One region of the Actinosynnema sp. NPDC023794 genome, then DNA from elsewhere that is predicted to be linked to it. Evidence: riboswitches for the same ligand, from Rfam matches in the RefSeq annotation. Region 1 holds a riboswitch; the other holds the start of a gene.

What was found. A riboswitch is a leader RNA that binds a small molecule or an ion and turns the genes downstream of it on or off. The one in region 1 is predicted to bind cobalamin.
Region 2: it holds a riboswitch for cobalamin, as region 1 does, so the genes downstream of both, AB0H12_RS26310 (CbtB domain-containing protein) here and cobN (cobaltochelatase subunit CobN) in region 1, are expected to answer to the same signal.

What each region holds. Positions count from the first base shown of each region.
Region 1 covers NZ_JBFAFR010000001.1:569,326-584,198, reverse strand. Annotated here, with positions in the region: gene AB0H12_RS02580 (amino acid ABC transporter ATP-binding protein) at 1-177, shown strand, start outside; gene AB0H12_RS02575 (aminotransferase class V-fold PLP-dependent enzyme) at 184-1,905, shown strand; gene srmL (PheS-related mystery ligase SrmL) at 1,881-2,924, opposite strand; gene AB0H12_RS02565 (pyridoxamine 5'-phosphate oxidase family protein) at 3,108-3,494, shown strand; gene cbiE (precorrin-6y C5,15-methyltransferase (decarboxylating) subunit CbiE) at 3,491-4,654, shown strand; gene cobM (precorrin-4 C(11)-methyltransferase) at 4,651-5,394, shown strand; gene AB0H12_RS02550 (MmyB family transcriptional regulator) at 5,389-6,156, opposite strand; gene AB0H12_RS02545 (nuclear transport factor 2 family protein) at 6,256-6,645, shown strand; gene AB0H12_RS02540 (cobalt-precorrin-5B (C(1))-methyltransferase) at 6,650-7,708, opposite strand; gene AB0H12_RS02535 (cobalt-precorrin-6A reductase) at 7,729-8,436, shown strand; gene AB0H12_RS02530 (precorrin-2 C(20)-methyltransferase) at 8,411-9,868, opposite strand; gene AB0H12_RS02525 (precorrin-8X methylmutase) at 9,865-10,491, opposite strand; gene AB0H12_RS02520 (ferredoxin-like domain-containing protein) at 10,488-11,498, opposite strand; cobalamin riboswitch at 11,510-11,639, shown strand; gene cobN (cobaltochelatase subunit CobN) at 11,674-14,873, shown strand, end outside.
Region 2 covers NZ_JBFAFR010000014.1:106,213-121,085, reverse strand. Annotated here, with positions in the region: gene AB0H12_RS26360 (S8 family peptidase) at 1-492, opposite strand, end outside; gene AB0H12_RS26355 (GbsR/MarR family transcriptional regulator) at 687-1,208, opposite strand; gene AB0H12_RS26350 (ABC transporter ATP-binding protein) at 1,303-2,220, shown strand; gene AB0H12_RS26345 (ABC transporter permease) at 2,217-3,809, shown strand; gene AB0H12_RS26340 (ArsR/SmtB family transcription factor) at 3,862-4,419, shown strand; gene AB0H12_RS26335 (MFS transporter) at 4,416-5,612, shown strand; gene AB0H12_RS26330 (PAC2 family protein) at 5,717-6,613, opposite strand; gene AB0H12_RS26325 (hypothetical protein) at 6,664-7,002, shown strand; gene AB0H12_RS26320 (HAD family hydrolase) at 7,038-7,703, shown strand; gene AB0H12_RS26315 (CbtA family protein) at 7,692-8,432, opposite strand; gene AB0H12_RS26310 (CbtB domain-containing protein) at 8,444-8,629, opposite strand; cobalamin riboswitch at 8,661-8,842, opposite strand; gene AB0H12_RS26305 ((2Fe-2S)-binding protein) at 8,881-9,537, opposite strand; gene AB0H12_RS26300 (LysE family translocator) at 9,556-10,449, shown strand; gene AB0H12_RS26295 (nucleotidyltransferase family protein) at 10,505-11,254, shown strand; gene AB0H12_RS26290 (GNAT family N-acetyltransferase) at 11,256-12,431, opposite strand; gene AB0H12_RS26285 (N-acetyltransferase) at 12,516-12,971, shown strand; gene AB0H12_RS26280 (phosphoribosyl-ATP diphosphatase) at 13,040-13,303, shown strand; gene AB0H12_RS26275 (antibiotic biosynthesis monooxygenase family protein) at 13,300-13,587, shown strand; gene AB0H12_RS26270 (phosphoribosyltransferase) at 13,572-14,204, opposite strand; gene AB0H12_RS26265 (thioesterase family protein) at 14,248-14,873, opposite strand, start outside.

The DNA.
Region 1 (14,873 bases):
GCCCGCGACGGCATGACCATGATCGTGGTCACGCACGAGATCGGGTTCGCCCGGCAGGTGGCCGACGAGGTGGTGTTCCTGGTGGACGGCGCGGTGGTCGAGACCGGACCGCCGGGTCAGGTGCTGGACAATCCGCGACAGCAACGCACGCAGCAGTTCCTCGCGAAGGTGCTCTAGGTGGTCATGCGCATCCCGTCGTCCTACCTCGTCCAGTTCCACGAGCCGGAGGGGTACCTGGACTTCGCCCGCTTCGGCCCGCCGTCGTTCGCGGTGGTGGACGCCTCCACGCGGCTGGTGGAGGCGTCGGTGTCGGCCGGCCCGTCCACGGTGGACGACCTGATGCGACAGGAGCTGCGCGCGAAGGCGGCGGTGGCCCGGCTGTGCCGCGGCGACACCGACCACGTGACGTTGCTGCCGAACACGAGCACCGGCCTGTTCCAGGCGGCGCTGGGCGTGACCGGCGAGGTGCTGGTGTCGTCGGGGGAGTTCCCGGCGAACACCTACCCGTGGGCGCGGTCGCCGTCCGTCGACGTGTCGTGGCTGCCGCCCGGTCCGGTGACGGCCGACGTGGTGCGGGCGGCGTTGACGCCTCGCACGACCGCCGTGTCCGTGAGCGCGGTGGACTTCCGCACCGGTTACCGGGCCGACCTGGCGGCGTTGCGCGAGGTGGTCGGCGATCGGCTGCTGGTCGTGGACGGCATCCAGGGCTTCGGGGTGGTCGACGAGCCGTGGGAGGTGGCCGACGTGCTGGTGGTCGGCGGGCAGAAGTGGCTGCGGGCGGGCTGGTCGACGGGGTTCATGACGCTGTCCGACCGGGCGCTGAGCAGGCTGGACCCGGTGCTGTCGGGCTGGACGGGCGCCGAGGACCCCGGGTTGTTCGACAACGGCATCCACCCCGTCGGCGAGGGGGCGGCGGGGTGGTCGATCACGAACCTGAGCCCGATCGCCTCGGGTGCGCTGGCGGCGGCGTTGGAGCTGGTCGAGGTGGCCGGCGTGGAGGCCATCCACGCGCAGGTCGTCGAACGATCCGACGAACTGGCCGAGGTGATCCGCGCGGCCGGCGGCGCGGTCGTGTCCGCGCTGGACCGCCGCGCGGGCATCCTCGCCTTCACGCTGCCCGATCACGCGCCGTCGGTGATCGGCGCGGCGCTGGCGGACGCGGGCGTGGCCGCGACCGTGCGGCCGGAGCACGTGCGCCTGTCACCGCACGCCTCCACGACCGCGGACACCGTCGCCCGCTTCGCCACCGCGTTGAAGGAGATCCGCAAGCCGGTCGTCGTCGAGGCGCCGGCGCCCGCTCCGGCGGTGACGTCCGAGGTGCTCACCGCACTGGTCCCGACGGTGAACAGCCTGGCCACCGCGCTGGGACCGGGCACCGAGGTCGTGCTGCACGACCTCGGCGCCCTGCCCGACTCGATCATCGCCATCGCGGGCGACCTCACCGGCCGCAAGGTCGGCGGCCCGATGACCGACCTGCTGCTCGGCCTGGTCCGCCGTGGCACGACGCAGGACCTGGCGGGCTACGAGACCTACGCGCCGGACGGGCGGGTGATCCACTCGTCCACCGTGTTCCTGCGCGACGCCGACGGGGTGGCGGTCGGCTGCCTGTGCGTCAACAGCGACCCTGGCCCGAACCGACGCCCGGAGACGGCGGTGTCGGGGGCGCCGGCGGTGGAGGCCTTCCCCGGCGACGTCGACACCCTCCAACGCCTCCTGGTCGAACGCGCCGTGACCGCCGTCGGCGTGCCCGTGGAGCTGATGAAGAAGTCGCACAAGTCCCAGGTGGTGCGGGTGCTGGACGAAGCGGGCCTCTTCCTGATCCGCGATTCGATCGACTACCTGGCCGGCGTGCTGGGCGTGACCCGGTACACGATCTACAACTACCTCAACGAGGTCAGGGGCTGACTGCCCTCGTGCACGGCCGCGTGGGCGGCGTCACGGGCGGCGTTGGCGTCGTCGTCGGTCAGGGTGCGGGTCGGGTGGCGCAGGACCAGGCGCAGCAGCACGTTCTTCTGGTCCGGCCGCGCGCCCAGCCTCGCCACGGCCACCGGCGGCAGGGCGGACACCGGGGTCTCGCTGACCACCGTGACCTCCTCCACCAAATCGCCGACGGCCGCGCGCACGACGTCGCCGATCGTCTCGCCGTCGGCGTCCGCGCCGACCGCGACGGAGATGTCCCGCGTGACCGGCGGGTGCTTGGACACCGGCCGGTACGGCGCGAGGTCCAGCATCTGGGCGGCCACGCGCGGGTCGTCCGAGGACAGCAGGCGGATGTCCGGGATGCCCTTGCGCAGCATCAGCAGCCGGTCGAGGCCGACGCCCAGCGCCAGCCCGTGCACGTCGTCCGGCAGCCACGCGCGGCGCAGGACGTGCCTGGCCGCCAGGCCGCACTCGGCGACCTCCAGCCACTCGCCGTCCACCAGCACGTCCACCTGCCGTCCCGCCGTGGTGTACGGGTGGGTCGCGGGCGTCGTCCGGTACCGCATGCCGGGCACGGCGGTGGTGATCACGGCGTCGATCAACTCGTCCAGGTCGGCCCGGTGGTGGGAGATCCGCCACAGGTCGAGCTGGTGCGGCGTGCCCGAGTGCACCCGGTCGACCGCGTCGCGGCGGTACACCATCCCCACGCACGCCAGCAGCACGTCGTCCCAGCCGTCCTCCGTGCCGAGCAGCCGCAACGCGGGCGGCACCATCGCCGTCGTGTGGCTGCGCAGCATGCCGTTCTCGCTGGTGTAGCGCGTGTAGCGGGCGTCGCGGGTGATGGCGTCGGGTGGGTAGCCCAACGCGGTGTAGTTGTCGTCGACCGACACCTCCGGGTGGTCGCGCAGCACGCGCAACTCACCCGGCAGGGCGGCGAGGACGTCGTCGACCAGCAGTTGCACGGCGTGCGGCCCGTACGCGGGGTCGCTGAGGTCGCGAGGCATCGCGGGTGGTCCCTTCGACGGTGGTGGACATCGGCTGGAGGGATCCGCCGAGCCGGTCCGCCACCGGGACCGCGTGAACTAGCGCACGCCACAGGCCCCAGCGGCCGGGTCTCCCGGCCGGGGGCGGCTAAATCGGCGCGTCACGTTTTCCACGATAGCCCGCGCGTGCCGCATGATGCACGCATGTTGTCGAGCAAGGGCGAGGACTTCCGCGCGTTCTGGACCGAGCGCCACCTGTGCACGCTGACCACGATCCGCCCGGACGGGACGCCGCACGTCGTGCCGGTCGGCGTCACGCTGGACCTGGAGACGGCCACCGCCAGGGTGATCACCTCGGGTGGTTCGCACAAGGCGCGGCAGATCCTGGCGGCCGGCGGCGCTCCCGTGGCCGTGTGCCAAGTGGACGGACGCCGGTGGTCGACCCTGGAGGGACGCGCGGTCGTCCGCCGTGAGCCGGAGGTGGTCGAGGACGCCGAGCGGCGGTACGCCGACCGCTACCGCACGCCCCGGCCCAACCCGCGGCGCGTGGTGATCGAGATCGCCGTCACCCGCGTGCTGGGGACGGTGTGAGCGTCACGGTCATCGGCATCGGCGCCGACGGCTGGGCCGGCCTGCCGGACGCGTCGCGGCACGAGATCGCGTCGTGCGAGGTGCTGATGGGCAGCGCCCGGCAGCTCGACCTGGTGCCGGGGGAGTTCGACCGGGTGCCGTGGCCGTCGCCGCTGGCGCCCGCGCTGCCCGGCCTGCTGGCCCGCTACGCCGGACGGCGGGTCGGCGTGCTGGCCAGCGGCGACCCGATGTTCCACGGCATCGGCGCCACTCTGGTGCGGCTGCTGGGCGCCGCGCGGGTCCGCGTCGTGCCGCACCCGTCGTCGGTGTCGCTGGCGTGCGCCCGCCTGGGGTGGGCGTTGCACGACGTGGACGTGGTGAGCCTGGTCGGCAAGCCCGCCGCGCTCGTCGTGCCGCACCTGCACCCGGGACGGCGCGTGCTCGTGCTCGGCGGGAACCCGCGCGAGGTCGCCGCCCTGGCCCCGGACGCGCGGCTGACCGTGCTGGAGCAGCTGGGCGGGCCGGGGGAGCGGGTGCACCACTCGCTCGACGACGCCGACCCGCTGCACGTGCTCGCGGTCGAGTGCGGCGCGGACGGCACGTCGTCGACGCCGGGTCGGCCGGACGAGGAGTACGAGCACGACGGGCAGCTGACCAAGCGCGAGGTGCGGGCGGTCACGTTGGCGCTGCTCGCGCCCCGCCCCGGTGAGCTGCTGTGGGACGTGGGCGCGGGTGCGGGCAGCATCGCCGTCGAGTGGTGCCGGACCCACCCGAGCTGCCGGGCCATCGCGGTCGAGCAGCACCCCGAGCGCGCCGCGCGCATCACCCGCAACGCGACGAAGTCGGGCGTGCCGGGGATCGAGGTCGTCGTCGGCACGTCGCCGGGGGCGCTCGACCTGGCTGTGATGAACCAGGAAGGGCCGGACGCCGTGTTCATCGGCGGCGGCCTGACCGCCGACGGCGTGGTCGAGCGCTGCTGGGACGCGCTGAAACCGGGCGGGCGGCTGGTGGCCAACGCCGTCACGCTGGAGTCGGAGGCCGTGCTGACGCGGTGGCGCGGTCGGCTGGGCGGCGACCTGACGCGGCTGGAGGTGAGCCGGGCGACCGCGATCGGCGGCTTCACCGGCTGGCGACCGCAGCTGCCCGTGACGACCTGGATCGTGACCAAGGAGAACGCGTGACCGTGCACTTCATCGGCGCCGGGCCCGGCGCGGCCGACCTGCTGACCCTGCGGGCGGCGCGGCTCATCGCCGAGTCGCCGGTCTGCCTCTACGCGGGGGCGCTGGTCCCGGTCGAGGTCCTCGGGCACTGCCCGCCGGACGTCCACCTGGTGGACACCGCGAACCTGGACCTCGACCGGATCACCACCGAGCTCGCCGCCGCGCACGCCGCCGGCCGGGACGTGGCCCGCCTGCACTCCGGCGACCCGTCGGTGTTCAGCGCGATGGCCGAGCAGATGCGCCGCCTGGACGCCCTGGGCATCCCGTACGACGTGACGCCGGGTGTGCCCGCCTTCGCCGCCGCCGCCGCGTCGCTGAACCGCGAGCTGACCGTGCCGGGCATCGGCCAGACCGTGGTCCTGACCCGCACGTCGGCCCGCGCCACCCCCATGCCGCCGGGGGAGGACCTGGCGACGCTCGGCCGGTCCGGGGCGACGCTCGTGCTGCACCTGGCCGTGCAGCGGATCGAGGAGGTGGTCGCCGACCTGCTGCCGAACTACGGCCCGGGGTGCCCGGTCGCCGTGGTCGCCCGCGCCAGCCGGGAGGACGAACTGGTGCTGCGCGGCACGCTCGCCGACATCGCCGAGCAGGTGCGCGCCGCCGGGGTGAAGCGCACCGCCGTCATCGTCGTCGGCAAGGTCCTGACCGCCGAGGGCTTCCCGGACAGCCACCTCTACTCGACCACCCGCAGCCGTTCATGACCGGGCGCCCAGCGCCTCCGCGGTGGCCCGGTCCGCCGGGAAGTACGACTCGATCGCGATCTCCTCGAGCGTGATGTCGACGGCGGTGCCGAAGGTGGCGACCGTGTTGATGAAGCTCAGCACGTGCCCGCGGTGGCGGATGCGGATGGGCAGGGCGATGTCGTGCGCGCCGGGCGGCGGGTAGTCGCCCGGCGGGCCGTAGGACAGCAGCTCCTCGTGGAGCGCGGCCAGGTGCGGATCGCCCGCCTGGCGCGCGAGGCGGGCCATCAGCCGCGCGCGCACCTCCGGCAGGTTGACCACCCTGGGTGCGAACCCGTTCGGGTGCAACCCGAGGCGCATCACGTTGACCGGTGGTTCCAGCAGCGCCGGGTCGACGCCGTCGAGGAAGACCTCGGCCGCGGAGTTCGTGGCGAGGAGGTTCCAGCGGCGGTCGACGACCAGGGCCGGGTACGGCTCGTGCCCGTCGAGGACCTGGCGGAGGGCGTCACGGGCGGCGGCCATGTCCGGCGCGTCCAGGGCGCGCTCCCGGTAGACCGGCGCGTACCCGGCCGCCACGAGCAGGTGGTTGCGCTCGCGCAGCGGCACGGCGAGGTGCTCGGCCAGGTGCAGCACCATCCGACGGCTCGGCCTCGTGCGGCCGGTCTCCACGAAGCTGATGTGCCGGCTCGACACGCCCGACTGGACGGAGAGCTCGAGCTGGCTCACCCGTCGCCGTCGCCGCCACTCGCGGAGCAGCTCACCGACCGTGCCGGCCTGGGACATGTGGTTCCACCTCGTCGCCACGGTACGTCCCGGCCCGTCGGGACCGCCATTACCCGCCGGGTAATCGACGGGGTGATCACCGGCTGCCACGGTGGAGCCATGACCGACACCACCGCCCAGAGCCCCGCCGAGGCCAACAAGGCGCTGTTCCTCACCGCGTTCGCGCGGTTCGCCGCCGGCGACCACGACGTGCTGCACACCGTGCTGCGGGAGGACTTCGTCGACCACAGCCCCGGCAACCCGTCCGGTCGTGACGCGTTCGTGGAGTTCATCAAGGAGTCCCCGGTGGCCAGGGCGCGGCTGGAGCTCAAGCGCGTCATCGCCGATGATGAGCACGTCGTGGTGCACTACCACTTGGTCGAGGAGGAGGGCGCACGTGGCGCGGCCGTGGTCGACATCTGGCGGTTCGCCGACGGCCTCATCGCCGAGCACTGGGACGTGGTCCAGCCGGTGCCGGACGACGCCCACGTGCCCCACGGGATGTTCTGAGGCGTCAGGCGCGGCCGACGACCGTGCCCGCGCGGTCGATCACGATCACGTCCACGGCGACCGGGGCGCCGCGCAGCACGTCGTCCGCCGTCGCCTTGGCGCGTTCCGCGACCAGGTCGCCCAGCGGCACCCCCGCCGCCTGGCACACCTGCAACGCGCCGAGCGCGGTGTTGGCCTCGGCGACGGCCGTGGCCAGCGCCGGGTCGTCCACGAGGGACGCCAGGAAGCCCAGGTTCACCTGCGACCGGCCCGAGTGCAGGTCCAGGTGCCCGTCCGCCAGCTTGGACAGCTTCCCGATCCCGCCCGCGACGGTCAGCCGGGCCACGGGGTGGCGGCGCAGGTACTTCAGCACCGCGCCGGCGAAGTCGCCCATGTCCAGCAACGCGTCCTCCGGCAGCCCGTGCAGCGCCGCCGCGACCTTCTCCGACGTGCTCCCGGTGCACCCGGCCACGTGCTCGTACCCCTGCGCCCGCGCCACGTCGATGCCGCGCCGGATGCTGTCGATCCACGCCGAGCACGAGTACGGCACCACGATCCCCGTCGTGCCGAGGATCGACAGCCCGCCCAGGATCCCCAGCCGGGGGTTCCACGTCTTGCGCGCCAGCTCCTCGCCGTGCTCGACCGAGATCGACACGACCACGTCGCCGCTGCCGCCGTGCGCCGAGGCCACCCGCGCGATGTGCTCGCGCATCAGCTGCCGCGGCACGGGGTTGATCGCCGGCTCGCCGACCGCCAGCGGCAGGCCGGGTTTCGTCACCGTGCCCACACCGGGCCCGGCCTCGAACACCACGCCGCTGCCCGGCGCGCCGCGCCGGACGGTGGACCCGACCAGCGCGAGGTGCGTGACGTCCGGGTCGTCGCCCGCGTCCTTCACGATCGCGGCGAACGCCCGGTCGTCACCCAGCTCCTCGCGGGCCAGGGCGAACGACGGCGTCTGGCCCTTCGGCAGCACGATCCCGACCGGGTCGGGGAACTCGCCGGTGAGCAGCGCCGTGTACGCCGCCGTGGTCGCGGCGGTGGCGCAGGCGCCGGTGGTCCAGCCGAAGCGCAGGTTCGTGCTCACGACGACAGGATGCAACAGCCGTGAAGACCGTGCTGGTGCTGGGTGGCACGGGCGAGGCCCGTGAACTGGTCCGGCAGCTCACCGACGTCCGCGTGATCTCGTCGCTGGCCGGTCGGGTGGCCGACCCCAAGCTGCCCGAGGGCGAGGTCCGCATCGGCGGTTTCGGCGGCGTCGAAGGGCTCGTGGCCTACCTGCGGGCCGAACGCGTGGACGCCGTCGTGGACGCCACCCACCCGTTCGCCGACCGCATCACCGCCAACGCCCTCGCCGCCACCACCACGACCGGGACGCCGTTCCTCGTGCTGCGCCGCCCCGGCTGGCCGCCCGAGGACGGCTGGCGGTACGTGGACAGCGTCGCCGAGGCCGCCACGCTCGTCGCCGGCCGCCGGGCGTTCATCACCACCGGCCGCCAGGAGCTGGCCGCGTTCACCAGCGGTGTCGCGCGCACCGTCGACCCGCCCGACCCGCCGAACCCGCGCCTGCGCCTCGTCCTGGACCGCGGACCGTACACAGTGGACGGTGAGCTGGCGCTCCTGCGCGAACACCGGATCGAAGTCCTGGTCACCAAGGACAGCGGCGGCCCGATGACGGCGGCCAAGCTGACCGCGGCCCGTCACCTCGGCATCCCCGTCGTCGTCGTGCGCCGACCACCGCCACCACGAGCGCCGCTGGTGGAGACGGTGGCCGAGGCCGTCGACTGGCTCACCCGGGGTAGCGGCGCGGCGTGAAGACGGTGCCACGCGCGCTCACCCGCGTCTGCGACGACCCGACCAGCACCAGGCACCGCATGTCCACGGTGGACGCGTCCAGGTCCGCCAACCGCACCACCCGCACGGACTCCTCCGGCCCGCCGACGTCACGCCCGACGACCACCGGCGTGTCGGGGGAGCGGTGCCGCAGCAGCAGGTCGCGCGCCTTGTCCACCTGCCACGTGCGGCTGCGCGAGGCCGGGTTGTAGATCGCCAGCACGAGGTCGGCCTTCGCCGCCGCCTCCAGCCGCTCCTCGATCACGTCCCACGGCTTGAGCCGGTCGGACAACGACACCACGCAGTAGTCGTGCCCCAACGGCGCGCCGACCCGGCTCGCCACCGCGTGCGCCGCGGTCAACCCCGGCAGCACCGTCACCGGCACGTCCGCGAACTGCTCGTCGGTCGCCACCTCCAGCACCGCGCTGGCCATCGCGAACACCCCGGGGTCGCCCGAGGACACCACCGCGACCCGCCGCCCGCGCTTCGCCAGGTCCAGCGCGAACGCCGCCCGCTCGGCCTCCACCTTGTTGTCCGACGCGTGCCGCCGCTGCCGCGGGTTCACCGGCACCCGGTTCAGGTAGGTCACGTACCCGACCAGGTCGTCGGCCTCAGCCAACGCCCGCCGCGCCTCCGGCGTCAACCACTCGGGACCGGCCGGGCCGAGCCCGACCACCACCACCCGGCCCTCGGACTCCGGACGGGCCGCGGGCTTGCTCGGCAGCAACGCCAACGAGAAGTACGGCACGCCGTCGGCGTCCACTTCGGACAGCGGCGCGGTCCGCTGCGCGCCGGTCGTCGCCCGCTCCACGTACCAGGCCTCGTCCAACCGCCCCGCGCGCGCCAACGCCTCCCGCACCTGCGGGAACGTCCTGCCCAGCTTCATGATCGCCACCGGGTCGCCGCCGGCCAGGTGCTCCACCAGCGCGTCCGCCGACAACGTCCCCGGCAGCACGGTCAGCACCTCGTCCCGCTCCACCAGCGGCCGGCCGATCACCGCCGCGCCCGCGCTCACCGACGTCACGCCGGGCACGACCTCGGCCTCGTACCGGTGCGCCAGCCGCTTGTGCAGGTGCATGTAGGAGCCGTAGAAGAACGGGTCGCCGGCCGCCAGCACCACCACCGTGCGCCCGGCGTCCAGGTGCGCGGCCAACCGCGCCGCGCACTCCTCGTAGAACGCGTCGATCTCGCCCTGGTAGTCGTCGGAGTCCTCGGTGGTGACGGGGTAGACCAGCTGCTCCTCGACCTGCCCGTCCCGCAGGTACGGCGCGGCGATCTTGCGCGCCACGCTCCGCCCGTGCCGCGCGCTGTGGAAGACGACCACGTCGGCCTCGCCGATCAGCCGCGCCGCCTTGACGGTCACCAGCTCCGGGTCGCCCGGACCGACACCGACCCCGTACAGCTTGCCCGTCATTCTTCCTCGCTCGCGATCGCGTTGAGCGCCGCCGCGGTCATGGCGCTGCCGCCCCGCCGACCGCGCACGACCAGGTATTCCAGCCCCAGACCGTTGTCCGCCAACGCGTCCTTCGACTCGGCCGCGCCGATGAATCCGACCGGCACGCCCAGCACGGCGGCGGGCCGGGGTGCGCCCGCCGCGATCATGTCCAGCAGGTGGAACAACGCGGTCGGCGCGTTGCCGATGGCGACCACGGCGCCGGCCAGCTCGTCGCGCCACAGCTCCAACGCCGCCGCGCTGCGCGTGGTGCCCAGCTCCGCCGCCAGCCCCGGCACGCGCGGGTCGCCCAACGTGCAGACGACCTCGTTGTCCGCGGGCAGCCGACGCCGCGTCACGCCCGCCGCGACCATCTGCGCGTCGCAGAGGATCGGCGCGCCGGCCACGAGCGCCGCCCGCGCGTCACGCACGACGTCGGGTGAGAAGTCGACGTCCGTGACCAGGTCGACCATCCCGCAGGCGTGGATCATGCGCACCACCACCCGGGACACGTCCGACGGGAACCGCGCGAGGTCTGCCTCGGCGCGGATGGTGGCGAAGGAGCGGCGGTAGATCTCCGCGCCGTCCTTGACGTAGCTGGTCACTTGATCTCCTCGTACCCGTCGCCGGTCGCGACGAACTCCACCACGTCGCCGGCCGGCCTGCCGCACCGGCGTGCGCAGCCCGACCAGTGCACCCGGCCCGGCGTGGTCCGGGTGCCGAGCCAGCGGGTCGCGTCGGCGCGCACGTCGGCCAGCGACTTGGCGCAGCCCGGTCGCCCCGTGCACGCGCTGACGCCGTGCCACGGGGAGTCCGGCGAGGTGAACAGGCCGCTGGTATCGCTCCCGGCCGGCAGCACCACGCTCCGCCACGGCGTGAGCCGGACCGGCACGCCGGCCGGCAGCCGTGCGTCCCAGCGCCCGAACGGCACGCCCGCCACGACGACGGAGCCGTGCGAGCCGGGTGCGACGGGCGTCACACCCGGCTCGATCCGGGCGTCACCCGGAACGCCCAACGCCTCAGTGATCTTCCGCACACCGCCGTCCACTTCGGACAGCCGCCACGCGTCGCCGCGCAGCTCGCCGAACAGCCGTGCGGCGGTCACGACGGCCTCGACCGGATCGGCCACGCGCAGCCCTGAATCGTGGCCTGCCAGGAACAACGCGTCACCGACGAGCCCGATGTCACCCGCCAGGCCGCTCACCGCGCCACCCACCGTGACCAGGAAACGCCCTGGCAGGGACGCCAGCTCCGGGACGCCGCACAACGCCGCGTCGATCGCGTCGACCAGCGCCTGGTTGTCCTCCAACGGCGCGGCGACGATGTTCCGCATCCGCTCGTGCGTCATCGAGGGCAGCAGGCCGACCTCGGCCACCCGTGCGCCCAGCTCGTGCTCGGCGCCCGGTGCCAGGCCCCTGATCTGCACGTTCGCCCGTGAGGTCAGTTCGAGGAACCCGTCGCCCAACTCCAGCGCGGCGGCGCGCAGCGCGTCGACCTGCACGGCGTTCAGCGTCCCGCCGGGCACCCGCACGCGTGCCAACCCGCCGTCGGCGGCCTGGTGCACGTCGATGGCGCCGGGGCAGGCGTCCGGGTGAGTTCGATCCGCTGGCATGGATTGGATGCTAACTGCCGTTAGGGTGACCTCCGAACGGCGAAGCAGCAGGAGGAAGCCGGTGTGAATCCGGCGCGGTCCCGCCACTGTGACCGGGGGAGTCCCCGGGAGTCAGGAACTCCGCTCGCCGTCCCCTACGACCGGGGCGAGGACCCCCGAGGGATGGAGCCCGCACGTGATCCTGCTGTTGTCGACCTCCGACACGGACCTGCTGTCCGCCCGCGCGAGTGGCGCCGACTACCGCCTGGCCAACCCCGCCCGCACCGCCGTGGACGACCTCCCGGCGCTGGTGGAGGGCGTCGACCTGGTGGTCGTGCGCATCCTCGGCGGACGCCGGATGTGGGAGGAGGGGCTGGACCGGCTGCTCGCCTCGGGCCTGCCGGTCGTCGTGCTGGGCGGTGAGCAGAACCCCGACGCGCCCCTGATGGAGCTGTCGACCGTGCCCGGCGGCGTCTGCGCGGAGGCGCACGCCTACCTGGCGCACGGCGGCGCGGCGAACCTCGCCCAGCTGCACCACTTCCTGTCCGACACGGTGCTGCTGACCGGCCACGGCTTCGCGCCGCCCGCGCCGACGCCCACCTGGGGCCTGCTCGAACGGCAGGACGCGGGCGGGGGTCCGACCATCGCCGTCCTGTACTACCGGGCCCACCACGTGGCCGGGAACACGGCGTTCGTGCACGCGCTGTGCGACGCGATCGTGGCCAAGGGCGGCCGTCCGCTGCCGGTCTACTGCGCCTCCCTCCGCACGGCGGAGCAGGAGCTGCTGGCCGTGCTCGGCGAGGCCGACGCCCTGGTGGTGACCGTCCTCGCGGCCGGCGGCACCAAGCCCGCCTCCGCGTCCGCCGGCGGTGACGACGACGCGTGGGACGTGGGCGCGCTGGCCGCACTCGACGTGCCGGTCCTCCAGGCCCTGTGCCTGACCAGCAGCCGTGCCGCGTGGGACGGGAACGACGACGGGCTGTCCCCTTTGGACACCGCCACCCAGGTCGCGATCCCGGAGTTCGACGGCCGGATCATCACGGTGCCGTTCTCGTTCAAGGAGGTCGACGAGGACGGCCTCACGGTCTACGTCGCCGACGACGAACGCGCGGCGCGGGTGGCGGGCATCGCCGTGCGCCACGGCCGGCTGCGGCACGTGCCGCCGGCCGAACGGCGCATCGCGGTGATGCTGTCGGCCTACCCGACCAAGCACTCCCGCATCGGCAACGCGGTCGGCCTGGACACGCCGGCCAGCGTCGTGCGGCTGCTCACCGCCATGGAGGAGCACGGCTACGACATCGGCGACGAGCTGCCCGGCGTGGCCGACCTGGACGGCGACGCGTTGATCCACGCCCTCATCGCCGCCGGCGGCCAGGACGCCGACTGGCTCACCGAGGAGCAGCTCCAGGGCAACCCCGTCCGGCTGCCGGCGGCCCGCTACCGGCAGTGGTACGCCACCCTGCCCGAGGACACGCGGCAGGAGATGGAGCGGCACTGGGGCGAGGCGCCCGGCGAGCTGTTCGTCGACCGGTCGAAGGACCCCGACGGCGAGATCGTGCTGGCCGCCCTGCGCTCCGGCAACGTCGTGGTCATGGTCCAGCCGCCGCGCGGCTTCGGCGAGAACCCCATCGCCATCTACCACGACCCGGACCTGCCGCCGAGCCACCACTACCTCGCCGCCTACCGCTGGCTGGAGGACGAGTTCGGCGCCGACGCCGTGGTGCACGTCGGCAAGCACGGCAACCTGGAGTGGCTGCCCGGCAAGACCGTGGGCATGTCGGCGGGCTGCGGCCCCGACGCCGCCCTGGGCGACCTGCCGCTGATCTACCCGTTCCTGGTCAACGACCCGGGCGAGGGCACCCAGGCGAAACGCCGGGCGCACGCGACCCTGGTCGACCACCTCGTGCCGCCGATGGCCAGGGCCGACAGCTACGGCGACATCGCCCGGCTGGAGCAGCTGCTCGACGAGCACGGCACCATCGCCGCGATGGACCCGGCGAAGCTGCCGGCGATCCGGGCCCAGATCTGGACCCTCATCCAGGCCGCCAAGCTCGACCACGACCTGGGCCTTTCCGACCGGCCGCACGACGACGGGTTCGACGAGCTGATCCTGCACGTCGACGGCTGGCTGTGCGAGGTCAAGGACGTCCAGATCCGCGACGGCCTGCACGTGCTGGGGCAGGCGCCCACCGGCGAGACCAGGGTGAACCTGGTGCTGTCGATCCTGCAGGCCAAGCAGATGTGGGCGGGCCAGGTCGCCGCCCTGCCCGGCCTGCGCGAGGCGCTGGGCCTGACCGAGTCCGGCGACGACCGGACCGCCACCGACCGGGTCGAGGAGCAGGCCCGCGCGCTCGTCCGAGCGATGGAAGACGCCAATTGGGACGTGAACGCCGCCCGGACCCTCACCGACCGGGAGGACGTGGCGCGGATCCTGGAGTTCGCCGCGCTGGAGGTCGTGCCCCGGTTGGCCCGCACCACGGACGAGCTGACGAACGTGCTGCACGCCCTGGACGGCGGCTACGTGCCCGCCGGTCCGAGCGGATCGCCGCTGCGCGGCCTGGTGAACGTGCTGCCGACCGGCCGCAACTTCTACTCGGTCGACCCCAAGGCGGTGCCGTCCCGGCTCGCCTGGGAGACCGGCCAGGCCATGGCCGAGTCGCTGCTGGAGCGGTACCGCGCCGACACGGGGGAGTGGCCGCCGTCGGTCGGCCTGTCGGTCTGGGGCACGAGCGCGATGCGCACGGCGGGTGACGACATCGCCGAGGTGCTGGCCCTGCTGGGCGTGCGGCCCGAATGGGATGACCAGTCGCGCCGGGTGACCGGTCTGGAAGTGATCCCGCTCGACGAGTTGAACCGGCCGCGAATCGACGTCACGGTCCGGATCAGCGGCTTCTTCCGCGACGCATTCCCCCACGTCGTGGCACTGCTCGACGACGCGGTGCGACTGGTCGCGAACTTGGACGAGTCGGCCTCGGACAACTACGTCCGGGCGCACGCCCAAGCCGATCTGGCGCAGCACAACGACCCGCGCCGGGCGACAATGCGGATCTTCGGCAGCAAACCGGGCGCGTACGGCGCCGGCCTGCTCCCGCTCATCGACAGCCGCAACTGGCGCGACGACGCCGACTTGGCCGAGGTGTACGCGGTGTGGGGCGGCTACGCCTACGGCCGCGAACTCGACGGAGTCGAAGCCCGGCCGGCGATGGAGAGCGCCTACAAGCGCATCGCGGTGGCGGCGAAGAACATCGACACGCGTGAACACGACATCGCCGATTCCGACGACTACTTCCAATACCACGGCGGAATGATTGCGACCGTGCGCGCGCTCACCGGTAAAGCGCCCGCCGCTTATGTCGGCGACAGCACGCGGCCCGATGCGGTGCGCACCAGAACGCT
Region 2 (14,873 bases), on a different contig from region 1:
CCGGATGCCGGTGTCGATGATGTACGCCCGCACGTTGCTCGCGGTCGTCGAGTAGTTGTAGGCGCTGTCCAGCGGCAGGTTGCGCTGGTCGATGCGGTCCAGGCCCCAGGACGGCGGGTTCTGCTGGACGGCGTCGACCGAGATCGGCAGGTCGGCCTGCACGAACGCGACCCGCGGGTCGGCGGCCAGGCGCCGCGCCTGCGCCGCGGACATGGTGGCGTGGAAGCCGTTGAGCGCGTGCTGCCAGGCCACGCGGACCTGGCCGCCGTACTTGTCGACCAGCGAGGACGCGGTCGAGGCGGACGCGGATCTCGGCGACGACGAGTCGTTGAGGGCCACGATGTAGGAGCCGGGGACGGCGTCGGCGCGCTCGGCGCCGAGCACGTCGCCCTCGGCCGCCGCCACGCCGACGTTCGCGAAGGCCAGCGCGGCGGCCGACACGGCGGCCAGGCCGAGCACGGCCAGTCTCCTGGTGGTTCGGGCGTCTCCCATGGAGGGTTCTCCCTTTGGGCAGGGCTGCGCGGCCGTGCCGGGCGGGTGCGCCGGTCGGCCGTGCGATGCAGGGGATGGGAACGTCCGCGCGAACGGGGTGGAGCGACCTGGTCACATGCATGGTCGGGACAAAACCGGTCGCTCGTTAGCGCCGATAGTCGTAACTACGTCGAATCAGGTTCGATCGAGCACGATCAGGACGGGTCGGAGGGCCGGTCGGGTGAACCCGGCGCGCCCAGTCGCTCGTCCCGGTACGTCCGCCAGTGCTTGAGCATGTTCGGCAGCTCGGCGTGGAAGAACTCGAAGAACATGAGGGTCTCGGAGATCCGCCTGCCCGCGGGCGTGTCGGCGCCGAGCGCGCTGATGCCCTCCTTGAGCGGTCCGGTCATCCGGCGGAGCATCTCGTCGCGGCGGAACAGCGCCTCGTACCAGAGGTCGTCGAGCACGCGGTAGATGTCGCGGCGCGTGCCCGTCTCCCGCTCCCGGCTCACCAGGCCGACCTGGGTGAGGTACCGGACCGCGCCGGAGATGGCGGCGGGGGAGACGCGCAGCAGGTCGGCCAGCTCGGCGGAGGTCATCTCGCCGGAGTCGGCGGCGAGCAGCGCGACGAACACCCTCGCGGGCATCCTCGCCATGCCGGACTCGGTGAACACCGAGGAGAAGCGCTCGATGAAGCGCAGCACGGCCTGATCGTCCCGCTCGTCCACCTGTGTCACCGCCGGATCATCCCTTCGAGGCCCTCTGACCGGGTGGCAGTTTATACGCTTCCTTAACTTCACGACTTTGTGAAATCACTGTAACTTACCGCTCATGACTGCTGCGATATCCGTGTCGGGCCTGGTCAAGACCTTCGGGCCGACACGTGCACTCGACGGTCTCGACCTGACCGTCCGCGAGGGGGAGGTGCACGGCTTCCTCGGCCCCAACGGGTCGGGCAAGTCAACCACCATCCGGGTCCTGCTGGGTCTGCTGCGCGCCGACGCGGGCTCCGCGTCGCTGCTGGGCGGCGACCCGTGGCGCGACACCGCCGAGCTGCACCGCAGGCTCGCCTACGTGCCCGGCGACGTGAGCCTGTGGCCGAACCTGACCGGCGGCGAGGTCATCGACCTGCTGGGCAGGCTGCGCGGCGGGCTGGACGAGAAGCGCCGCGCCGAGCTGCTGGAGCGCTTCGAGCTGGACCCGCGCAAGAAGGGCCGCGCCTACTCCAAGGGCAACCGGCAGAAGGTGGCCCTGGTCGCGGCGCTGGCCTCGGACGTGGAGCTGCTGATCCTGGACGAGCCGACCTCCGGGCTCGACCCGTTGATGGAGGCCGTGTTCCAGGAGGCGGTGAACGAGCTGCGCGGCAAGCGGACCGTGCTGCTGTCCAGCCACATCCTGGCCGAGGTCGAGGCGCTGTGCGACCGGGTCAGCATCATCCGCAACGGCCGCACCGTCGAGACCGGCACGTTGGCCGACCTGCGCCACCTCACCCGCACCAGCGTCTCCGCCGAGCTGGTCGGCGAGCCCTCCGGGCTGGCCGGGTTGACCGGCGTGCACGACCTCGTGGTCGAGGGGGACCGGGTGCGGTTCGAGGTCGACACCGACCACCTGGACGCGGCGCTGCGCGCGTTGGTCGGCAGCGGTGTCCGCACGCTGACCAGCCGGCCGCCCACGCTGGAGGAGCTGTTCCTGCGCCACTACGAGGACGAGCTGCCCGCCGGGCAGGCGGAGGGGGCGATGTCGTCGTGACCGGCCTCGGCTCGCTGGTGCGCCTGGCGCTGCGCCGCGACCGGCTGCTGCTGGCCGTGTGGGTCGTCGGCCTGGTCGGCATCACGCTGGCGACCGCGTCGACCGTCGGCGAGCTGTACGGCTCGCCGGAGTCGCGGCAGCAGCTGGGCGCGACGGCGGGCAGCAACCCGGCGTTCCTGGCCATGCTCGGCCCGCTCTACGACGCGTCGACGACCGGCGGCGTGCTGGCCTGGCGGTGGGGCGTGTTCGGCGCGCTGCTCGTCGGCCTGATGTGCATGTTCCTGGTCACCCGGCACACCAGGGCGGAGGAGGAGACGGGCCGGCTGGAGCTGATCGGCTCGGCCGTCGTCGCCCGGCACGCGCCGTTGGCCGCCGCCGTGGTGGTGGCGCTGCTGGCGAGCACGGTGATCGGCCTGCTCGTCGCGCTCGGCCTGACCGGCCTCGGCGAGTCGGCGTCCGGGTCGTTCGCGCTCGGCCTCGCCTTCGCGTCCGTCGGGTGGGTGTTCACCGGCGTCGGCGCGGTCAGCGCGCAGCTGTCGGAGAGCGCGCGCACGGCCAACGCGATCTCCGGCGCCGTGCTCGGTGTCGCCTACCTGCTGCGGGCCGTCGGCGACGCGGCGGGCGACGAGGGGCCGACCTGGCTGACCTGGCTGTCGCCGCTGGGGTGGCTGGAGCGGACGAGGGCGTTCGCGGGCGACCGGTACTGGGTGCTGCTGCTGCCGGTGGCGTTGTTCGCGGCGCTGGTCGCGGTCGCCGCGACGTTGGTGACCAAGCGCGACCTCGGCGGCGGCCTGGTGCCGACCCGGCTCGGCCCGGCCCGCGCGCCCGGCTCGCTGGGCAGCGCGTTCGGCCTGGCCTGGCGGTTGCAGCGGGGCATGCTGATCGGCTGGACGCTGAGCCTGTTCGTGCTCGGCGCCGTGTACGGCTCGGTCGCGCGCGGCGTGGAGCAGATGCTGGAGGCCAACCCGGCGTTGCAGCAGATCATCTCGCAGCTGGGCGGCGCGGGCGCGATCGTGGACGTCTACCTGGCGTCGATCATCGGCATCATCGCCCTGTTCAGCGCGATCTACGTGGTGCAGTCGACGTTGCGCCTGCGCGCCGAGGAGACCGAGTTCCGGGCCGAGCCGGTGCTGGCCACGCCGGTCAGCCGGTTCGCGTGGGTCGGCAGCCACCTGCTGTTCGCCACCGTCGGCACGCCCGTCGTGCTGGCCGCCGCCGGTCTGGGCGCGGGTCTGGTGCACGGCACGCGCGTCGGTGACGTCGGCGGCCAGGTCGTGCGGCTGGTCGGCGCGGCGTTGACGCACGTCCCGGCGGTCTGGGTGGTCGCGGGACTCGCGCTGGCGCTGTTCGCGCTCGTGCCGAAGCTGGCGTCGGCGAGCTGGGCGGTGATCGTGGTGTTCCTGGTGCTCGGCCAGCTCGGGCCGCTGCTCCAGCTCGACCAGTGGGCCATGGACCTCTCGCCGTTCACGCACATCCCCAAGGTGCCGGGCGCGGACGTGACCGCGACGCCGCTGCTGTGGTTGACGCTGGTCGCGGCGGCGCTGGTGGCGGTGGGGTTCGCCGGGTTCCGGCGGCGGGACGTCGGCTGAAAGTCTGAAGGAACTCTTTCGAAAGAAGTCTTTCAGGTATACCGTCGGGGCCATGGATCTCCCAGGGCCCCGACGGATCACCGATGTCGACGCGCTGAAGGCGCTGGCGCACCCGCTGCGCGTCTCGCTGCTGAACCAGCTGTTGGCGGTCGGTCCCCGCACGGCCAGCGAGTGCGCCGAGGCGGTCGGGTCGACCGCCTCCAACTGCAGCTGGCACCTGCGGCAGCTGGCGAAGTCGGGCTTCGTCGAACGGGTCGAGGCCGGCGACGGGCGGGAGCGGCCGTGGCGGGCCACCTCGGTCGGCTACGACGTCGGCGCGTTCGACGACGACCCGGAGGTGCGCACGCAGCAGGACGCGCTGCTCGCGTTGGGGCTCAACGAGGACAACCGGCTGGTGCAGCGGTTCCTGGACCGCCGGCACGAGGTGCCGCGCGAGTGGCTGGAAGCCTCCGCGATGCACGGCTACACGGTCAACGTGACGGCCGAGGAGCTGTCCGGCCTGCTCGGCATGATCGACGACATCCTGCGGCCGTACCTGGTGCCGGTGCGCCGGGACGCGCCCGAGGGCGCGCTGCCCGCGCACGTCGGCATCCGGGCGTTCCCGCGATGACCGGGCCGTTGGGTGTGCCCGCGTTCCGCAGGCTGTGGGTCGCCGGGTTCGTCTCCGAGATCGGCGACTGGGTGCTGCTGGTCGCGCTGCCGGTGTACGTGTACCAGCGCACCGGCTCGGCCGCGGCGACCGCGACGACGTTCGTGGTGGCGTTGCTGCCGAGCCTGGCGCTGTCGCCGCTGGCCGGCGTGCTGGCCGACCGCTGGGACCGGCGGAAGCTGATGCTGGTGGTGAGCCTCGCGCAGGCGGTCGCGCTGCTGCCGCTGCTGACCGGCGACCTGGTGCTGGTGAACGTGGTGACGGCGGTGCAGGCCGGGCTGGCGGCCTTGTTCGAACCGGCCAAGAACGCGTTGCTGCCGACGCTGGTGCCGCGCGACCAGGTGCCGGCGGCCAACGGGCTGGTGGGCTTGAACGCCAACCTGGCGCGGCTGGTCGGCGCGTCGCTCGGCGGCCTGCTCCTCGGCTACACCGGGCTGGCGGGCGTGGTGCTCGCGGACGTGGCGTCGTTCCTGCTCGCGGCGGCGCTGCTGGCGACGCTCGGCACGCGGGACCCCGTCCGTGCGGCGGGGAAACCCGCGTGGCGGGCCTGGCTGGACGGCCTGCGCGAGATCCGCGGCCCGTTGCGGCCGATGGTCGCCGTGGTCGGGTTGATGGCGACCGGCCAGGGCCTGTTCGTGGTGCTGTTCGTGGTGTTCGTGACCGAACGGCTCGGCGGCGGCGCGGCCGAGGTGGGGTTGCTGCGCGGCGTGCAGGCGGTGGGCGGGTTGCTCGGCGGCCTGCTGGTCGGCGTGCTGGCCCGCCGGCTCGAGCCCGGCAGGCTCCTCGGCGTGTCGCTGCTCGGCTTCGCCGCGGTCGCCGCGCTCGGCTGGAACGGGCCGCCCGTGACCACCGCACTGGTGTTCTACCTGGCCGCGTTCGTGGTGGTGGGCGTGCCGGGCGTGATCGCGGGCGCCGGGATGATGTCGGTGCTCCAGCTGCACGCGTCCGACGAGGTGCGCGGCCGGGTGATGGCGACGTTCGTCAGCCTCTACGACGGCGGTCAGGCGCTCGGCATGGTGCTCGCCGGCGCCCTCACGCCCGTGCTCGGCCTGTCCGCGCTGCTCAACGGCCAGGCCGCGCTCTACCTGGCGGCCGGCGTGCTGGCGCTGCTCACCCTCGGCGCCCGGGTTCCGGTCAGCCCTCCGGGAACGTGAGGTCAAGGCGACCGGCCAGGGCGGCGTGCCGGCTCACGCTGGAGTTGATCGGGCTGCGGGTGGGCCGGATCGACGGCTGCGGCGGGTCGTCGGGTCGGGCGGAGTCACATCCCGGTGGGCCCGCGGCCCGGCCCGCGGCCACGCCGCCGCAGGTACCGCTCGAACTCGGCCGCGATCGCGTCGCCGCTCGCCTCGGTGATCTGGATCTCCGCGTCCCCGCGCTCCTCCAGCGCCCGCACGTAGTTGCGCACGTCCTCGTCCTCGTCGGCCATCTCGCTGACCGTGCGCTCCCACTCCTCGGCCTGCTCGGGCAGCGCGCCGAGCGGCACCTCGACGTCCAGCACCTCCTCGACCCGGTGCAGCAGCGCCAGCGTCGCCTTCGGCGAGGGCGGCTGGGACACGTAGTGCGGCACGGCCGCCCAGAACGAGATCGCGGGCACGCCCGCCTGCACGCACAGGTCCTGGAACACGCCGACGATCCCGGTCGGCCCCTCGTACCGCGACCGCTCCAGCCCGTACTTCGCCGCCGCCGCCTCGTCGTACGCCGTCCCCGTGACGGGCACCGGCCGGGTGTGCGGGGTGTCCATCAGCAGCGCGCCCAGCGTGACCACGGTGGTCACGCCCAGGTCCTCGATGTGGCCGAGCAGCTCGGCGGCGAACTTCCGCCACCGCATGTTCGGCTCGATCCCGTGCACCAGCACCACGTCGGTGGACGACCCGGGCGGGCGGCAGACCGACAGGCGGGTCGTCGGGAATTCAACCCGTCGGGTGACACCGTCCACCAGGCGGACGGTGGGTCGAGTCACCTGGAAGTCGTAGTAGTCGTCCGGATCGATCTCCGCCAACGGCGTCGCGTCCCACGTGAGTTGCAGGTGTTCGATCGCCGTGCTGGCGGCGTCGCCAGCATCGTTCCACCCCTCGAACGCCGCCACCATGATCGGGTTGGTGAGCGGTTCGCTGGGGTCGAAGGGGGTCTGGGCGGCCTGGTCCGGATCGGTCACGCGGCCAGACTACGACCACCGCCGCACACCCGACGCCGTAGGCTTGGCGCATGTCGGTTCGTGTCACGCCGCCGTTCCCCGGCGCGCCCGCCGACCGCGTCCTCCTCGCGGACCGCGCGAGGGGCGCCACGCTCCGGTCCGCCGAGCCGACCACCCATGAATTCGCAGGTCAAGAGGGTCGCGGCGAAATCTTGAACGTGATCACGTCCGACGCCGTGCGCCCAGCGCGCCACGGCTGCCCCGAAACCGGCGCGGACGCCGTGAAGACCAACACCTTCGGGGTCGATCTCGCCGGTTCGTCCTCGACCCGGCTGGACCGGGCGCCGAGTCGCCCAGCCTCGGTCACGCTCCGTGCGCAACGCTGCGGGATACTTGCCTCGAACAGGTGAAGGACACGACCACGCGTGATCAACGAAGGACGTACATGACGGTCGAGGCTGTGCTGTGGGACATGGACGGCACGCTGCTGGACTCCGAGAAGCTGTGGGACATCCCGCTCTACGAGTTCGTCGAGAAGCTGGGCGGCACGCTGTCGCTCGCGACCAGGCAGGCGATGGTCGGGTCGAGCGTGCCCCGGACGATGTCGATGCTGTTCGCGGAAGTGGGCGTCGAGCGGCCGTCCGAGGAGGACGTCACCGACGGCGCGGCGTGGATCATGCGGCGCACCGAGGAGGTGTTCCGCGCCGGCCTGCCGTGGCGGCCGGGCGCGCGTGAGGCGCTGCGCGCGGTCCGCGACTCGGGTGTGCCGATGGCGTTGGTGACGTCGACCGAGCGGCAGTTGACCGAGGTCGCGCTGGACACCATCGGGCGAGACCTGTTCGACGTCACGGTGTGCGGCGACGAAGTCGACCGCCGCAACAAGCCGCTGCCCGAGCCGTACCTGAAGGCCGCGCGGCTGCTCGGCGTCGACCCGACCCGGTGCGTCGCGATCGAGGACTCGCCGACCGGTGTCGCCTCCGCCGTGGCGGCCGGCTGCACGGTCCTGGTCGTGCCGTGCGACGTGCCGGTCGAGCAGGGCGAGCGCCGCGTGTTCCGCGAGTCCCTGGTGGGAGTGGACCTCGAGACGCTCGCCCCGCTGCTAGACCGCTGACACCCGTCCCGCCCGGCGCGTGGCCGGGTCGACCAGCAGGCCGAACACGACGCCGAGACCGAGCCACAGCGTGGCCGTCTCGGCGAGCGAGGCCAGCCGGAACTCCCACAGCACGCTGCCCGGAACGTCGGACGGCACGGCGTCCGGCGTCGCCGGGAAGGCGACCAGCAGCACGACCACCGCCGCCACCACGGCCAGCGCCACGGCCGTGGCCCGGATCGGCGCGCCGATCCGGGCCAACCGGGAGGCCAGGTAGCTCGCGCCGACCGCGACCAGCAGCCCGGCCGCGATCAGTCCCAGGTAGAGCACCGTGCGGTACTCCACCGTGTCCGGGTCGCCCACAGCCGGCGGGTTGGCCGGGTACTTCACCGCGGGCAGCAACGCCGCCGCCCCGAACGCCGCCGCCGACAGCGCCACCGCCCGGACGAACGGCGCCTTCGACGCGAACCAGCGCCGCGACCCCGCGTAGGCGGTGGCGAACAGCGCGCCGACGGCGACACCCACCACGACCGCGGCGAGCACACCGCCGACCACCTGCGTGCCGCGGCTGAACAGCTCGCCGTGCCCATGACCCGCGTCGGGCGACGCGGGCCGTGCCTGCTCGACGGCCAGCGCCGCCCGGATCGGCGCCTCGACCACCAGCACGCCGACCAGGCCCGCCAGCAGCCCGGCCACCGCGCCCGCGCCGAGACCGCGCAGCAGCAGGCCCTTGTAGGTGTTCGTCGACATGGCGACCGCGCCTAGTGGCACGGGACGCCGAGCGCGTGGCGCCCGTCGTGGAAGAACTCGTGCACGGTCTCGGCGGCGTGGCCGAGCGCGATGCCGTTCTCCTGCAGGACCAGCCAGGTCACGGTCAACGCGACCAGTGCGACGGCGTAGGCCCACTTGGGGAGGTGAGTGGAAAGGGGGTGCGCGGGGCTCGTCATGACGGCCTCCTCCATACCTCGTGGAAGGTCAACAACAACTCGTGCCGCAGCCGGTCTCCTGACTCCCGGATCGACGCCGTCCCCGCGTCTTCCCAGCCGCGGCGCGGCCAGTGACGTTCTCGGCGGGTTGGCTCCCCGGTCACAGTGGCGAGGACCGCGCCGGATTCACACCGGCTTCCCGTCCACTGCGGCGCTGCGACCGTAGATGTGGATCGAGCGCCGGCACAACCGACCAGACGAGTTGTCGTTGCTCACCTCCGCCGAGCGGGCAACGGGCAGTCACCGCACGTGCCGCCGCCGTCGAGCCGGTAGTACAGGCAGCAGCTGCGCCGCCGGAACACGATCTCGCCGGGGAACGGGATGAACTCGCCGGTGCCCTTGAGCGGTGGGTCGGCGAACAGTTCTTCGGCCAACGCGTCGCAGTCGACGCCGCTGCGGCTGATCGCGCGCAGCGCGCCCGCCGCGGACGACCCCGCGTTGCCCCACAGCAGGCCGCGGGCCACCGGCGTGACCGCGTGCACCGCCTCCACCACCGGCTCCAGCGACTCGGCGACGCCGACGCCGGTGACCGGCTCCTTGAGCCGGACCTGGAGCCCTTCGGGGGTGTACCGCCACCACAGGTTGGCCGGGCGGATGTCGGGCACCTCCCCGCCGACCGCGCGTGCGGCGACGACCGGGCTCAGCAGCCGCGCGGTGTAGCCGAGGAAGAACAACGACGCGGCGACCCGCCGTTCCCCGGTGCGGTACCGGGCGGAGATCCGGTCGAGGGTGTCGGACAGGGCGGGGCCGTGCGACAGGGCCGCGCCGTCGTGCCAGCTGTCGTCGGGCCGGCCGACGTCCAGGGCGAAGAACGGGCTGAGGCCGCGGATCTGCCGCAGGGTGGCCAGGACTCGGGCGAACTCGGACACGTGACCTAGTCTGCCGCCGTGGACGCACTGGGGTTGGGACTGGCCCTCGGCTTGGCCGCGAGCATCAGCCCCGGTCCGCTGTTGGTGCTGGTGGTGACGTCGGCGCTGCGGTCGGGCTGGAGGGCCGGCGCCCTGACCGCCTGCGCGCCGCTGCTGTCGGACGCCGCGGTGGTCGCCGTGACCCTGCTCCTGCTGGACCGCCTGCCCGGGCGGGCGCTGGGCGTGCTCGGCGTCGTCGGCGCGGTGTTCGTGGTGTGGACCGGCGCGCAGACCATCCGGGACGCCCGATCGGCATCACTGACCGACCAGCACCCGCCGCCCGACCGTTCTTCGCCGCCCGACCGGCCCTCCCCGACCGCGCAGCCCTCGCCGCCCGAGAACCACGCTTCGCAGGGGTCACCGCCCAGGGGAACCCTGAATTCGATTCTACCGCCGGGGACCGACAATTCCGGGTCGACGGAGGCCACGACCGCCGACGCCACGACGCACCGATCCCGGGCAGGCCAACCGAATCCGGACCAACCGAATCCGGACCAACCGAATCCGGACCAACCGAATCCGGACCAACCGAAGCCGGACCAACCGAAGCCGGACCAACCGAAGCCGGCGGATGCCGCGGCCCTGCGCCGAGCGGTGCTGGTGAACCTGCTCAGCCCGCACCCGTGGATCGCGTGGGCGACCGCGCTCGGCCCCCTCACCATCACCACCTGGCGCACGTCAGCGGTCGCGGGCGCGGCGCTGCTGACCGGGTTCTACCTGACCCTGGTCGGCGGCAAGGTCGTGATCGCCCTGCTCGTCGCACGCGGACGCCGCCGGCTCGGCGACACCGCCTACCGCCGCACCCTCACCGCCGCCGGCGCGCTGCTCGTGCTGGCGGGCGTGGTGATGGGCGTCGAGTTCGCGACCCTCTGACCGAGAATTCAGCTGACGCGGCCCCCGACCCGCGGCTATGCATATCGCCGTGCCCATGACCGACGAGACGTTCCCCGACCACGTCGCCGACCGGCTGGCGGCCCTGCCCGCCGTGCGCGCCGTCGCCCTCGGCGGATCCCGTGCCCAAGGCACCGCGGCCCCGGACAGCGACTGGGACTTCGCCGTCTACTACCGGGGCGACTTCGACCCCGCCGACCTGCGCGCGGTCGGGTGGGAGGGCGAGGTCTCGGAGATCGGCGGGTGGGGCGGCGGCGTCTTCAACGGCGGCGCCTGGCTCACCGTCGAAGGCAGGCGCGTCGACGTGCACTACCGCGACCTCGACGTGGTCGAGCACGAACTCGCCGAGGCCGAGCAGGGCCGCTTCCACTCGGAGCCGCTGATGTTCCACCTCGCCGGCATCCCCAGCTACCTGGTCGTCGGCGAACTCGCGCTGAACAGGGTGCTGCGCGGCGCCCTGCCCCGCCCGACCTACCCGGAGGCGCTGCGCGCGGCGGCGCCGTCCGTCTGGCGCGACAAAGCGGCCTTGACCTTGAACTACGCCCTCACCGCGCACGCGCCGAGCGGCCGGCTGGCCGAGGTCGCGGCCACGCTGGTCACCGCCGCGCTGCAGACCGCGCACGCGGTGCTCGCGGCACGCGGTCGGTGGACGACGAACGAGAAGCGGCTGCTGCAGGAGGCGGGGCTGCGCGGTGTCGACACGATCGTGGCGGGGCTGCGGCCGGAGCCGGAGGCGTTGGCCCGGGCGATCACGGAGGCGCGGGACCTGTTCCGGGCCGCCACCTGACCTACGGCAGGTAGAACGTCATCAGGTCACCGCGCACCGGCGGGAACAGGGCGTGCATCAGCTCGGCGTTCGGGCCCGGGTACACGTCCGGCTGCCGCGCGGTCAGGCCGCGCAGACCGTGCGGGCCGAACAGCAGCGACGCCAGCATGTCCGGCGCCACACCCGCGCCACCCACCGACGCCGGTCCCTGCATCCGCCCGCCCGCCACCACCGGACCGACCTCGCCCGCCTTGAACGGCAGCCGCACGTGCGACCGGTAGAACGAGACGACCGCCTCGCCCTCCTGATCGGCGAACCCGGCCTCCCCCAACCGCCGCCCGAACACCGGCCGCAAGTGCTCCAGCACCGCGACCGGGTCGCCGATCCGCACGTAGTACGAGCTCGCGTCCGCCTCCGCCGGCCCGAGGAACGGCTCCAGCGCCTCGCCCGCCACCGACCCCGGCCGCTCGGTCACCTCGTCGGCCCCGGTCAACGCCAGCAGCGCGTGCGCCGCCGCCTCGTCGACGGCCGCCACCTCGCACAGCCGCACGCCTTCCTCCGGCGGGGTGGTGCGACCCGTGGCGACCGGCACGCCGTCCCGCTCCACCAGCCACTCCGTGCTGCCGTCGCGCGCCACCAACCACCGCCACAGGCCGGGGGAGTGCGGCATCCGCAGGTCGGCCCGCGCCTGCTCGGCGTCCTGGAGCCGGGCCATCGCCGGGATGTCCTCGACCCCCGCCTCGCGCACCGTGTGCCCGCCGCCGTCGGGACGGCCCGACACCGGCCGGGTGGGCGAGATCGGGATCGCGTACGTGTAGTCGAACTGGCGGTAGAAGTACGGGATGCCGAGCATCACGTTCACCAGCTGGCCGCGCGCGGCGGACCGCTCGTGCGCCCAACCCATCAGCGCGCGCACGAGCCCGCGGCCCTCGTAGGCGCGGTCGGTGGCGACCAGCTCGACCTGGCCCGCCGGGATCTCCACCCCGTCGAGCACCAGCGTCTCGTCCAGCAGGGTCGCGGTGGACACGACCTTGTCGCCGTCCACGACGACCGCGCACGCCTCCCAGCCCGCGTCCGGGTCCTCGACCACCAGGCGGTGGTCGACGGCGTCCGCCGGTTCGCCGCGGTCGACCAGCAGGGCGCCGATCTGGTCGAGGTCTTCCGGGCGCGCGGTCCGCAGCACCAGCCCATCGGTCATCGGTGCAGTGTGTGGGGTGTGTCCGAGATCGCGCTATCGGATTTTCGGTGGCGGTCGCACCCCGGCCGACGCAGAATCCGCGCCATGCCGTGGCTCCCCGCTGACTTCGCCCACCCGACCCGCGTCCCGCTCGACGCCGAACACCACCTGCGGCCCATCCGCGAGTCCGATGTGGACGTCGACTACCCCGCCGTTATGGGCTCGCGGGAGCGGTTGTGGTCGCTGTACGGCGAGAAGTGGGGCTGGCCGCCCGCCGACATGACCCACGAGCACGACCGCGTCGACCTCGCCCGGCACGAACGGGAGCAGGACGCGCACGAGTCGTTCAACTACGCCCTCTTCAACGCCGACGAGACCGAGCTGTACGGCTGCGTCTACATCGACCCCGTCGAGGACCCCGGGCGCACCGACGACGCGCAGATCTCGTGGTGGGTCGTGGACGAGCGCGTGGGCACCGACCTGGAGCGCGCGCTGGACGCGTTCGTGCCGAAGTGGATCGCGGAGGTGTGGCCCTTCACCGACCCGCACTACGGGATCTAGCGCCCACACCCGCCGGACCGGGGTCCTGGGTGCCTGACGCCGTTCGGGGGATGGGAGGATCAGACCCCGTGAAGACCTTCGACGAGCTGTTCGCCGAGCTGAGCGAACGCGCACGCACCCGCCCTGAGGGCTCCGCCACCGCCGCGGCTCTGGAGGCCGGGGTGCATGCGCAGGGCAAGAAGGTGCTGGAGGAGGCCGGCGAGGTCTGGATCGCCGCGGAGCACGAGTCCGACGAGCGCCTGGCCGAAGAGGTCTCCCAGCTGCTGTACCGCGTGCAGGTCCTGATGCTCGGCCGCGGGCTCACCCTCGAAGACGTCTACAAGCACCTGTGATCCTGGAGGTCGCCGCGCTCGACGTCCGCCCCGGCCTGGAGGCGGACTTCGAGCGGGCGTTCGACCAGGCACGGGAGGTCATCGCGCGGTCGCCCGGGTTCGTCTCGCTCGACCTGCGGCGGTCGGTCGAGCACCCGTCCCGGTACCTGCTGCTCGTGGGGTGGGAACGGCTGGAGGACCACACGGTGGGCTTCCGGCAGGGGCCGTTGTACCCGCGGTGGAAGGCGCTGCTGCACCACTTCTACGACCCGTTCCCGACCGTAGAGCACTACCGCGCCCTCTGACGGCGCAGCAGCTCGATCACCTGCTCGTCGGTGGTCTGGTCGAAGTGGCCGTAGAACCGGCCGACCGCCCGGAAGTCCACCCGCGGGTGCGGGCAGACCACCAGGTCGGCGTCCGCGCGCAGGGCGCGCACCGAGTCCGCCGCGCCCACCGGCACCGCGAGCACCAGGCGTCGCGGGTCCTCGCCGCGGGCCTCGCGCAGCGCGGCACGGGCCGTGACGCCGGTGGCCAGGCCGTCGTCCACCACGAGCACGTCACGGCCTTCGAACCGCACCGGGCCGTCCCGGTACAGCTCCAGCCGCCGCCGGGCCTCCCGCCGTTCGGCCTCGCACGTCTCGGCCAGGTCCTCGCGGGTGAGGCGGAGCAGGCGCAGCGCGTCCTCGTCGAAGATCGGCTCGCCGTTCGCGGTGACCGCGCCGATGCCGTACTCGGGGTGGCCGGGCGCGCCGATCTTGCGTGCGACGGCCACGTCCAGCTCACCGCCCAGCGCGGAGGCGACCTCGAACGCCACCGGCACGCCGCCGCGGGCCAGGCCGAGCACCAGGGGATCGGTCCACGTCTCGCCGGCCAGCGCCCGGGCGAGCACCCGTCCGGCGTCGAAGCGGTCCGCGAACCTCATAGCCCCATGGTGCGCGCGACGCGTGCGGGCTGCGACCGTGGGCCTAGCGCTCCCGCACGAACAGCGACTGCGCGCTGCGCCCCACGGGCCCGTGCTCGTCGTGCAGGACGCTGCTCGCCACGCCCACACCCGACGGTCCGATCACCGTGCGGGCGTCCAGGGCGAACCACTCGCCGACCGGCTCGCGGTGCAGGTGCACGGTCAGGTCGGTGTTGATCGCGTACCACGTGCGGATGTCCAGCCGACTGGACACCCCGCTCGCCGAGTCGGCCACGGTGAACAGGCGTTGCGCCGCGCTCGGCTCCTCGCCGGCCACCACGCGCACCTGTGGCCGCGCCCACACCACCGCGTCACCGGGCGCGAAGATGCCGCCGCTGACCGAACGCCACTCCATCGCGGCCAGGTAGCCGCCCCGCCAGTGCTCCGGGACGGCCATCGGCTCGCACGCCGCCGGCGCGACGAGCGGCTCACCCGCGCCGGACGCGACCGCCGCCGTGTCGCCCGCCACGATCCGCCACGCGTTCGCCCGCAGCACCGGACGGCCCCCGTGCGCCAACTCGGCCGACAACAACTCCACCGAACGCCCCGGCCGCACCACCGACGCCGTCACGGTCAGCTCCGCCACCGGCACCGGGCCGAGCACCTCGAACGCCACTCGGGACAGCACCG